DNA from 2 places in the Arthrobacter sp. LjRoot78 genome. Region 1 is predicted to be linked to the other one. Evidence: riboswitches for the same ligand, from Rfam matches in the RefSeq annotation. Region 1 holds a riboswitch; the other holds the start of a gene.

Region 1 (5,711 bases):
GCCGACGGCGGTGTTCCCCACCCGGCGTTCTGCCCGCCACCCGCGGGCCTACTGACAGAGCTGGCCGCCGGAGTCCTGCCCTCCGGCGCCTTGCCCTCCGGCACCTGGTCAGCTTCGCTCTCCGGTACCGGGGTGGTGTGGTCGTTGTTCATGGCGTACTCCTGGGGCAGGGGGGCTTGGTCCACTCCAGACTCCGGAGGGTTCCTGTGCGGAGCCTGTGCGGGACAAGGGGTCAAGCTGTGACCTTTGATGCGCCCGTTCCCGCCGCGGGAAGGCAGCGGATCCGCGCCGGTTGGCAGACGAAGGGCCCCTCCGCGCGTCCAGCTCGCTAGGCTGGGATTCACAGCTGGCCCACAGGATCCCCATAGCGTCGGCTAAACCGCAGATCGGAGAGTTGTCCCATGGCCACTTCGCACTCCATGACTAACAACCTTCCCCAGCTCACCCACCCGGACGGCTCCCCCATCCGCGCCCTGGTGGTTGACGACGAACCCAGCCTCTCCGAGCTCATGAGCATGGGCCTGCGGATGGCAGGCTGGTCCGTGGCTGTCGCAGGAGACGGTCCCGAAGCCGTGAAACTGGCCAAGGAGTTCCGGCCGGATGTCCTGGTGCTGGACGTGATGCTCCCGGGGTTCGACGGCGTTGAGCTGCTCACCAGGATCCGCGCCTTCGCGCCGGAGGTGCCTGCGCTCTTCCTGACGGCGAAGGACGCTGTACAGGACCGCATCCTCGGGCTGGCGGCCGGCGGCGATGATTACGTCACCAAGCCCTTCAGCATGGAGGAGGTGCTCCTTCGCCTGCACCGGCTGGTCCAGCGCTCCGGAGTGGCAGCCATGGACACCGCCGAACTTGTAGTGGGCGACCTCGTCCTCAACATCGACACACGTGAAGTGACCCGCGCCGGCGAGGAACTGCAGTTGACGGCAACCCAGTTTGAACTCCTCCGTTACCTCATGGAAAACCCCAAGCGCGTGGTCAGCAAGGCCCAGATCCTGGACCGCGTGTGGGACTACGACTTCGGCGGCCAGGCCAACATCGTGGAGCTCTACATTTCCTACCTGCGCAAGAAGGTGGATGCCACGCACCCGCCCATGATCCACACGGTGCGCGGCGCAGGCTACGTCATTAAACCGGCGGATTGAGGTGCCCACGCTTTCCGGCGAGATCCGCAAGGACCGCCGCCGCTTGCTCGATCCTTCCACCTGGCACCTCCGCACGCGGCTGGTTCTGGTGGCCATGGCATTGCTCGTGGCCATCTGCGGCGCAATTGGCCTGTTCAGTTACGCGTCCATGGATTCCTTCCTGACCAAGCAGCTCGATGATCGCCTGAGCCAGGCCTCAAGGCTCTCTAACGAGGCCGGACGGCCACGGCTCGGCAACCCCGCCGGCAGGCCTGATCCGCTGGAGGGCAGGGGCCAAGGTGTGGGGACCTTGATCGCCCGCATCGACAATGGCACTGTCAGCAGCGCCGGGTTCCTCGCGAGCGATGCCACGCCGTCTTCCCTGTCCCCCGAGGATGACCAGATCCTCCTGGCGCTCCAACACGACGCAACGCCGGTTGACCGGACCCTGTCCACCGGCTCCTACCGGCTGGTGGCAGTGGAGGCTCCATACGGGGACGTGATCATCACCGGACTCCCCCTCGATGAAAAACAGAACACCCTCAGCTCCTTGGTGTGGACCATGGTGATCGTGTCGATGGGCGGGCTCGCCCTGATCGGCCTTGCCGGAACTGTGCTGATCCGCCGCACCATGAAACCCCTTGAGCAGCTGTCCGAAGTTGCGACGCAGGTTTCCCAACTGCCTCTCGACGCCGGTGAGGTGGCCCTCGCAGTCCGGGTGCCGTCGTCGAACGCGCATCCTGGAACTGAAGTGGGCAGCGTGGGCTACGCCCTCAACCTCATGCTGGACAACGTGTCCCAGGCACTCGAGGCCCGGCAGCAGAGCGAAACGAAGGTGCGCCAGTTCGTTGCCGACGCCTCGCACGAGCTGCGCACGCCGCTCACCGCCATCCGCGGCTACACAGAACTGATGCGGATGACCGAGGACTTTACGCCGGACGGCAAGAAATCCCTCGCCAGGGTACAGAGCCAGTCGGAACGGATGACCACCCTGGTGGAGGATCTCCTGCTGCTGGCCCGGTTGGATGAAGGCCAGCCGCTCAAAATCAGCGACGTGGACCTGACCCAGCTGGTGGTGGAAACCGTCAGCGACGAGAAGGTCATGGCGCCGGACCGCATCTGGCAGCTCGAATTACCCGACGAGCCCGTTGTGGTCCGCGGCGACGCCAAGCAGCTGCACCAGGTGCTGGCCAACCTGCTTTCCAATGCCCGCAAGCATACGGACCCCGGAACCACCGTGGTCACCGGCGTGATGCGGTCGGCCGACGGCAGTGTCGTGGTGACCGTAACGGACAATGGTGCAGGGATTCCGCCGGAGTTCGTCGGCCGGGTCTTTGCCCGCTTTGCCCGGGCGGACGCCGCCCGCACGAGTCCGGCCCGCTCCGCTTCGGGCTCGGGAGCCACCGGGGCCGCTGCGTCCGAAGGGACCAGCGGCCTGGGCCTCTCGATTGTGCAGTCCATTGTGGAAGCGCACGGCGGAACCGTCGAAGTGAATTCCCGCCCGGGACGCACCGAATTCGCCCTCCGCCTGCCGTGCGAACCGCCGGCAGCTTAGCTCCGGGCGCATCACTGGCAAGCCAGCTGTTCCGGCGCAAGTCAACGCGCCGTCGTCGTGACCCTCGTTACCTAAATGTGACTTAAGCGCAAGAGTCCTGTAGCGTTTTTAGAGTGCGGCAACCGTTATAGCCGCATATCCGGATGGACGCCAAACTCTGCCGCTACCCGGATTTCCTCATGATTAGGCAGAGGCGGGGGACCCAGGTCTCCGGGCATTTTGCATAGCCGCCCTCGGGGTGAAGCCGACACGTGAAGTTCCGTGCGGCCGGATGACCTCATCCGAACCCGACAGCTAACTCCGCCGGCATCGAGAGGCAACCATGACTAAATCCACGCTAGAAGTACGTCCGGAGCGCGCTTCCGACGAGTCCAAGGCGCCTGCCGAACGCTCACGCCACCGCGCCGAACCAGCCACCACCGCGTCGCCAATGTCCCGGATTGCTGCCGGATTGCAGGGCTCAGGCCGGCGGGCCGCAGTAGTAGCCACGGCCTGCGCCGTCCTGATCGGCGTCGGCGCCGCCGGCCAGGCCTCAGAACCTGCAGCCCCGGCAACATCTGCAACGGGCGAAGCCAGCGCCGCTACCGCAAACGCCGAGTCGAAGCTCGCGTTCGAAAAGATCCTGGTCTCCGCCATGCCCGCCCCGGCCTCTGTCAGCCTGACAGCGCAGTCGTCCGACGCGCAACCGGCATCCGAGGAGAAGTCCGCACCGGAAGCACCGGCACCCGCGCCTGCACCTGCACCGGCTGCGGCCCCCGCACCGGCTCCTGCCCCGGCACCGCCTGTAGCCGTCGACGATCCCGCAGCTGCCCAGGCGTATGCCGCATCGCAGCTCGGTACTTACGGCTGGGCGGCTGACCAGATGCAGTGCCTGACCACGCTGTGGACCAAGGAATCGGATTGGAAGACCACTGCCACGAATGCCAGCAGTGGCGCCTACGGCATTGTCCAGTCCCTGCCGGCCGAGAAGATGGCCAGCGCCGGGTCCGACTACCTGACCAACTTCCGCACCCAGATCAATTGGGGCCTGAACTACGTCAAGGAACGGTACGGCTCCCCCTGCGGCGCCCTGAACTTCCACTACGCCAACAACTGGTACTAAGCCGGCGCATCTTCGCCAGGCTTGGTCTGCATGAGCCGGAGGCCCCGAATCCACGTGGTTCGGGGCCTCCGGCTGTCTGACAGCACATTTCTCCCGCTGGTTCGCCCGTGTCCCTACCCTCATTCCTGGAGCCACAAGGTTTTCACAAGGTTGTGGAGTGACTCTGGGTCGCCGCCGCTTTCAATCGTCTTCCAAGCGGCTGCCGGCCCCAGGGCCGTCGTCAAGATGCAGGGAGCACAACAATGAAAAAATGGTTAGTTCCGACGGCCGTCCTGGCCTCAATTTTCGCAGCCGCCGCTCCGGCCGCGGCTGCGCCTTCCGGCCCGCCGCATCCACCGCTTCAAACTGAGTACATCTTTCACTGCGGCCAAGCCGCAGGTGGCTTCGACATCGAAGCCACCGTGACCGGGCGGGTCAAGGACATCGTTATCCCGGGGGACAGAGTCATTTCCGTAGCCCCGAACCTCAACGTGACCCTGACTAACGATGCCGGTGAGACGGTTAGTTATGTCATCACGGGCGCGTCCCACATCCAATTCGTGCCCACCGCCACGGATCCCGACAGCGTCGAATTCAAGTCGACCGGCCGGAACCTCCTTTCATTCGCCGATACGGACCAGGCTGGCGAGGACGTTTCCGGTGTGGTGCTCGTATCGGGCAACTTCAACTTCGCCGTCACCGGGGACTTCCAAACGGAAATCCGGAGGTACTCGGGACCTGGCACGGTCATCGACGTCTGCGCCGTACTGGCCCCCTAACGAACCCAACCGCGGCGGCGGTGCGTCCACCAATGGCGGTGGGCGCACCGCCGCCGTTTCCTTGCACGCTTCCGCACCCGGCAAATCCCACAGCAGCTGCACAGCTTTGGCCTAAATCCTTCATATGCGCCGGTCCCATAGTGGAACCATGACGCTCACAGACCAGTCCGCGGGAACACTGCTCCAACTGCCATCGCAGCCGCGGGCCGCCGTCGACGTCCCGCCCGGCAGCGTTTCGCCGCCCGCAACGGGGAACACCCGCCGTGCCCCGATCGACACCAGGACCGCGGGGGATTCAGGAACCGCCATCCCCGTCCTTGATGTTGTCCTCCCGGTCTACAACGAGGAACGGGACCTGGAGCGGTCCCTGCGGCGACTGCACAACTATCTGCTCGGCACCTTCCCGCACCCGTTCCGGATTACCGTGGCCGACAACGCCAGCACCGACAGCACTCTTAAGGTGGCTGAGCGCATCGCGCGTGAACTCCGCGAAGTCAGCGTGGTGCGGCTTGCCGCAAAAGGGCGTGGCAACGCCCTTCGCACCGTTTGGCTGGCTTCGCCCTCACCCGTGCTGGCCTACATGGACGTGGATCTTTCCACCGATCTGGCAGCGCTCGCCCCTTTGGTGGCGCCACTCATTTCCGGGCACTCCGATCTGGCCATCGGAACCCGGCTGGCGCGCGCTTCCCATGTGGTCCGCAGCCCTTGGCGTGGTTTCATTTCACGCGGCTACAACCTTCTGCTGCACGCGCTGATGGGTGCACATTTCAGCGATGCGCAGTGCGGATTCAAGGCAATTCGCGCAGATGTTGCCCGCCGCATCCTTCCGCACACGGCGGACAACGAGTGGTTTTTCGACACCGAGCTGCTGATCGTGGCGGAAAAATGCGGACTCCGCGTGCACGAGGTTCCGGTTGACTGGACATGCGGTGCCGACGCGGGCGTGGACCTGCTGCACACGGCCCTCGCAGACCTCCGCGGGATGGGCCGCCTTATCCGGGACTTGGCGGCGGACCGCATTCCGGTGCGGGAGCTTCGTTCCGAACTCGCCCGGGTTTACGCCCCCGTCGCTACGGCGGCTACGCTTCCCTGAGCCACGCCATGGCTGCCGTCGGACAGGTGAAATAGCGCGTTGGTGCGGCAGGAGCGTTGATGCTGAGGAAGAAATTGGCCAT
Region 2 (5,711 bases), 150 kb from region 1:
GCATCGTCAGTGCCTGCGGCATCGGCAGCGCCGGGACCATCGGAGGGTTCCCCGCGTTCAGGCACGTCGCTGGCGGCGTCACCGCCGCCCGGCGGCGCAGCCGTCATGCGCCGGGGTTCCCGCTGCTGACGGCCGGTCCGGAATCCGGCTGCGGCGCGGCCTCGGCGGAATCCGCTGCTGCATAGTCCATTGCCAGCGCCCGCGCCACGCCCATGGCAGCCTGCATGGAAACCGAGTCCGGAGCCTGCCCCGAACCCGACGCCATACCCGCTGCGAAGCCGGCGATGAACGTGGTCAGCGGCGCCGCCGGCCGCACCACAGAGTGGGCCGCGACCCCGGCCAGAGCCAATACTTCATCGACGTCCACCTCGACGTCCTCCAGCTCGAAGGCTTGCAGCAACGCCCGGCACCAGTCCTCCAGCGTTTCGTCCTGGCTTTTCACCGTTGCCTCCAAACTCAAATTCAGTTGCGGTGCCAACGCCCGGTCCCACCCACGGTGGCTTATGACCCCTGGCGGGACACCCCTAGCGCGGTGGCATCGTCCCAGGTATCCACGTCATCGGTGGCACCGGAGGGGACGGTAACTGTCCGCACGTCAAGCCTAGCAAGGAGGGCGAAGACTGATGCCCCCGTGAGGCCTCCGCTCTCCCCCAGTTCGCTCACGGCGCGTTGTAGCGCAGCTGTGCCATAAAAGCCCGCAAGCGGCTGTTTGCGGCCATCAGGCGAGGCGGACATGACTCCGTCGTAGCCGGCCGCGCCGCTACCGGCCTCGGCCATGGTGAGCTGAAGCGCGGCAACGGCCTGGTCGGCTTTGGGCATGTCGCAAGCCAGGACCAGGGTCATCGCTGCGCGCAACGGACCGCGTGCGCGCTCCAAGGCGGCCAGGCCAGCGCCTATGGCTGCCGCCGGGCCGGCAAACGCTGGCTCCTCCCGGCACGACAGGACACCGGCGGGCAGTCCGCCGGGATCAGGTCCCACCACCACCACCGCTCCCGCCCCCGTGGCTGCCGTTAGCGACCGCGAAAGGAGGGTGGCGCCGTCGAACACCAACTGGGACTTGGGCACGCCGCCCAAGCGGGATGACCGCCCGCCGGCCAGGATTAAGGCATCAAACTCCACAGTGCCAGCCTAGCGATGCGGGCTGGGACCATGGAACCGTGAAGCCTTAGAAACCGTGGAGCCTTAGGCGGCTGATTCGGGCAGGAGGAAAGGGTCCCACGCGGGCGTGGGCTTTTCCAGTTCCTTGATCTGCCAGATCGTGCCGTGCGGAGGCGCGGGCACGAACCTGAGTTTCCAGCCCATCTCGGCAGGCGTGTGGTCGCCCTTCACGTTGTTGCATCGAAGGCAGGCGGCCACCAGGTTCTCCCAGGAATCGGCACCGCCCCTCGATTTCGGGTGGACGTGGTCAATGGTGTGTGCTGCCTTACCGCAATAGGCGCAGCGGTGGCCGTCACGGCGCAGCACGCCCCGGCGGCTCACAGCCGTGATGGTGTTGTACCGGGGCCGGATGTAGCGGTTTAGGAGTATCACGGACGGACGGCCCAGGATCTCCTGCGGCCCGACGACAGGATCGTCGCCTTCGGCCACCACGCTAGCTTTTCCGGTCAGCACAAGAACCAGCGCCCGGCGGAAGGTCACAACCGCCAGCGGTTCATATCCAGCATTAAGAACGAGTGTGCGCATGCACATACCTCTTCACGGCCGCACCCGTCAGGGGCTCGAGGGCCGGCTGCCCTCTGCTTGTCCGGGCTATGGATCGACAACACAAGAGTAAACACTCAAGTGCCCTATCGCCGAATCGGCTCTTTACCATAGACTCCGTGTCGGCAAAAATTCACCTGCCGGAAACGCAGAAGGACCCCTGCCCGAGGGCAGGGGTCCTTCTGTTACGCGTGAACCGGGGTATTAGCCGCCGACGCGGATGAAGACCGGACCGGAACCAACGTTGACGCTGAACAGCGAGGTGGTTCCGCCGTTCCAGCCGCCGTGAACGGCCTGGCCGTTGCCGACGTAGACAGCGATGTGGGCCATGCCCATGCCGCCGTTCTCGTAGTACGCGAGGTCGCCCGGCTGTGCCTCGGCGGCGCTCACGGTGCGGCCCAGGGACAGGTAACCTGCCGGCCAGCCGTGGTAGTTGACGCCGACTGCTGCAAGCGCGTTGGTGGCGAGGGCGGTGCAGTCCTGCGCGACACCCAGCTGGGCGTAGGCGGCGGCAGCAATCGCTGCGCCGTTTCCGCTGGCGGCGGCGGGTGCTGCAGCTGCAGGGACGGCCGGGGCCGACACGGTCGCGGCAGCGGCAACCGGAGCAGCCTCGGGAGCAGCTTCCTGGACCTCGACGACAGGCTTGGGAGCCTCGACGACCGGAGCCGGGGAGGTGGAGACCGCCGGCTTCTCGAAGGAGATGGCGATGCTGGAAGCGGCCGAGATGTTGGCCGGAGCAGAGGACTGCACTTCCAGGGTGGAAGCAGAGGTTGCTTCGCGCTGAACGTTGGTGTCGGCAGCGTTGGCTGCGATACCGCTGGTCAGGACCAGGCCGGAAGCTGCAGCGATAACCGCAGCCTGACGGCCCATGCCGCCGGCGTTGTCGCCGACAGCCTTGGCAATGACAGCAAGCGAGTTGGTTTTGGTAACCTCGGCGCGGTGCCGTGCGATCGCACGAGTAGTCATTATTTCTCTCTTTCGTTTTCCTCAGACTGCGTGGCAGGCCGCGGTTTTTGGACGCTCCGGCATCTTGGGGGTACGCCGGAACGGCCCGAACAGGTTTATTTAGCGAAGAACGCGCGCTTCAGCGACGGGAAACCCGGGATGTAGCGAAGCGCCGCGTGTTCTAGCGAAGCGTGTAGAACGCAGAAGTGCCCGTGGCGGACACAGCGTGCAGGATCGTGCCCTGCGACGGGTTCAGCGCGCTGATCATCATGCCGTTGCCGACGTAGATGCCAACGTGCGCACCGCCGTTTTGCATGACCAGGTCGCCCGGCGCCGGGGTGGCGGTGGGTGTCATGGCGGTCCATGCATTGGTGCGGGGGATGCTGATGCCAGCCTGGGCGTAGACCCACTGGGTGAAGCCTGAGCAGTCCCAGCCGCTGGGAGTGGTGCCGCCCCAGACGTAGGCGCTGCCAATACCGGTGTACGCGATGGCGGCGAGGCCCGATGCTGCTGCAGAGGAGGCGGCGTCGGCAAGCTTGCCGGCCTTGGCTTCCCCGTCAGCACCAGTGGAGGTCTCGCTGGCGTCGGTACCGGTGGACTGTGCCCGGACGGTTTCAATCTTGGGCGCTGCCGTCGTGGTGACTGACGGACGCTCGAAGGAAACAGTCGCTGTCGGTTCAGCGGTTACGGCCAGCTGGGCTGACTGAGAGTCGGACTCCGTCGAAGCGGAAACACCCAGGTTGGTATCGGCGGCATTTGCCGGCATTCCAACGCTGAGGATCAGTCCGGACGCAGCTGCGATCACAGCCGCCTGGCGACCTACGGTCCCGGCGTTGGCAGTAACAGCCCTGGACACGGAGTTCAACGGGTTCGTACGAACCGTTTGCGCACGGTGGCGCGCAGAAGTGTTGCGTGTAGACACGAAGGTAGCCTCTCCCAATGCCTACGAGGTGAGCTGTCGGATTCGGATGGGAGTCACCCGGCCGCTCGGCTTCCTGGGAAGCTTTTGCGACTTAACCCCAAGGTCTTCTTGCGAAGACCAAAATTGGTTCCCCCGCCTCTGCCAGACGATGTCATGCGAACGGACCTTGAGCGGTGGCAGAGTTAGGCAATCCACTCAAGAGCGCCAACTTCGGAAAAGTTGGCGTGCTCTAAACGGTACAGGAATTCCGAACGAATGTCACATTCAGGTCACGGCATGTCACAGGAATGCGAGAGTGACCCATCGCTTGGGTCAGAGCCAGCCGGTGGGGTCAACGACTTCGCCGTTGACCATCACTTCGAAATGGAGGTGGCAGCCGGTGGAAGCGCCGGTGGTCCCGCTCAGGGCCACAACGTCGCCGCGGCTGACCTTCTGGCCGACCTGGACGCTTGAAGACGAAAGGTGGTTATACGTGGTTTCGAGGCCGTTGCCGTGGTCAATCACCACCCGGTTTCCGCCGCCGTAGGGGTGCCAGCCGGAGAACGTGACCGTTCCGCTGGCGGCAGCCAGGACGCTGGTGCCGCACTGTGCCGCGTAGTCCTGGCCCCGGTGGAACTCACCGGCTCCGCCGGTTATCGGGCTGACCCGGAAACCGAAGGGCGAAGCGGAAACCAAGTGTTCGAGCGGCGCCCCGAGGCTCCCGGCGGAAGCAGCGCGGGTGATGGTGCCCGCGGACTGCGCGCTCAGGAGCTGCTTGAGCTTGCCGTCGGGATCGCCCTTGGTGGCGACATAAGTGCGGTTGAAGTCAATTTTGGCGCCGGCAGCAGCGGAAACCTCCGGCTGCGCGGCAACTGAGGCGGCGACACCGGCATTCCCGGTGTCCGCAGTGGACATCATGGGACCGGTCGACGGGACGGTCACGGTGAGGACAAGTCCGGTGGCGGCAAGGGCAATGCCGGCCTTCTGACCCACGCCGCTCGCCGAAGCGAAGTCCGTTACCTGGCTGAACAGGCTGCGGCGCCGGCGTGCATCACGGTGTGCATCGCGCGGCCTGACCGTCATTACGGCTTCGGCCACAGGGTACTCCGAAGCGGGACCGGTCGCCCTGCGGCGGCCCCTGACGGTCTGCGTGGTCAAGAAATATCCTCTCTGGAGAGCCTGCGAAGTTAGCTGTCGGATTCGGGTCAGAGAGTGCAAAGACCCGGTCCGCCAATGCAAGGCGTCCGACACAGGTCTCCCTAGGGAATCCTTCGTCGGAAGTGGCTTGCTGCTGACGGACTTCACCCCAAGGCCGTATTTCAACGGCCGGTTGTGGTTCCTCCGCCTCTGCCAGGAGGTGGTTCGCACACTGATCCGCTGGCAGAGCTCGGCTTCGGATCAGGTAACGCTTTTGTATCGGCGCTAGTGCTCAACTATAGGCGATTAATCAGCGCGGTAATAATTCCGTTATCTGGGTCTCAGTACGTTGTAGGTGGTCCTACAAGGGCGCAGTTAGCTGACCGTAACAAACACGTGGGCCGCAACCTCGGGCGGCAACTCCAGGGCGCCTTCGATCTCGGGCACACGCACGGAGATGTACTCCCCCACGCGCTCCAGTGCGAGGGACGCCCCCGGCCGGATTCCGCCTTCATCCAGCTGCACCAGCAACTCCGGCTCAACCTGGATGGGCTCGGCCAGCCTGCTCACCGTGATGCGCGAGTCGGCTCCGTACCCGGTCATGGCCTCAAGGAGGTTCACCACACCGTCGGTGAACGCGGGAGTTGGCTGACCACCGAGCGCCGCCAGGCCTGGAATGGGATTGCCATAGGGGGATACCGTGGGGTGGTTCAGGAGTTCGAAGATGCGACGCTCCACCCGCTCGCTCATGACGTGTTCCCAGCGGCACGCTTCGTCGTGGACGTACGCCCAGTCGAGTCCGATGACATCGGCTAGCAGCCGTTCCGCGAGGCGGTGTTTGCGCATGACTTCGGTGGCGCGTTTCCGGCCGGTTTCGGTGAGCTCAAGGTGCCGGTCCCCCGAAACAACCACCAGTCCGTCACGCTCCATGCGCCCGATGGTCTGCGAAACGGTGGGCCCGGAGTGGCGCAGCCGTTCGGCAATCCGGGCGCGGAGAGCCACGATGTTCTCTTCCTCAAGCTCCAAG

Evidence for each region. A riboswitch is a leader RNA that binds a small molecule or an ion and turns the genes downstream of it on or off. The one in region 1 is predicted to bind cyclic di-AMP.
Region 2: linked by a shared signal. The riboswitch ahead of ACSQ1X_RS04110 (C40 family peptidase) and the one ahead of ACSQ1X_RS03440 (hypothetical protein) in region 1 are both predicted to bind cyclic di-AMP.

Annotation. Positions count from the first base shown of each region.
Region 1 covers NZ_CAXUTG020000001.1:708,441-714,151, reverse strand. Annotated here, with positions in the region: gene ACSQ1X_RS03455 (hypothetical protein) at 1-152, opposite strand, end outside; gene ACSQ1X_RS03450 (response regulator transcription factor) at 402-1,142, shown strand; gene ACSQ1X_RS03445 (HAMP domain-containing sensor histidine kinase) at 1,144-2,676, shown strand; cyclic di-AMP (ydaO/yuaA leader) riboswitch at 2,825-2,999, shown strand; gene ACSQ1X_RS03440 (hypothetical protein) at 2,999-3,778, shown strand; gene ACSQ1X_RS03435 (hypothetical protein) at 4,021-4,536, shown strand; gene ACSQ1X_RS03430 (dolichyl-phosphate beta-glucosyltransferase) at 4,685-5,629, shown strand; gene ACSQ1X_RS03425 (DUF7793 family protein) at 5,616-5,711, opposite strand, start outside.
Region 2 covers NZ_CAXUTG020000001.1:861,123-866,833, reverse strand. Annotated here, with positions in the region: gene ACSQ1X_RS04135 (molybdopterin molybdotransferase MoeA) at 1-107, opposite strand, end outside; gene ACSQ1X_RS04130 (DUF6457 domain-containing protein) at 104-442, opposite strand; gene mobA (molybdenum cofactor guanylyltransferase) at 502-1,119, opposite strand; gene ACSQ1X_RS04120 (HNH endonuclease) at 1,183-1,683, opposite strand; gene ACSQ1X_RS04115 (NlpC/P60 family protein) at 1,906-2,667, opposite strand; gene ACSQ1X_RS04110 (C40 family peptidase) at 2,828-3,502, opposite strand; cyclic di-AMP (ydaO/yuaA leader) riboswitch at 3,573-3,732, opposite strand; gene ACSQ1X_RS04105 (M23 family metallopeptidase) at 3,881-4,705, opposite strand; cyclic di-AMP (ydaO/yuaA leader) riboswitch at 4,709-4,920, opposite strand; gene ACSQ1X_RS04100 (metal-dependent transcriptional regulator) at 5,060-5,711, opposite strand, start outside.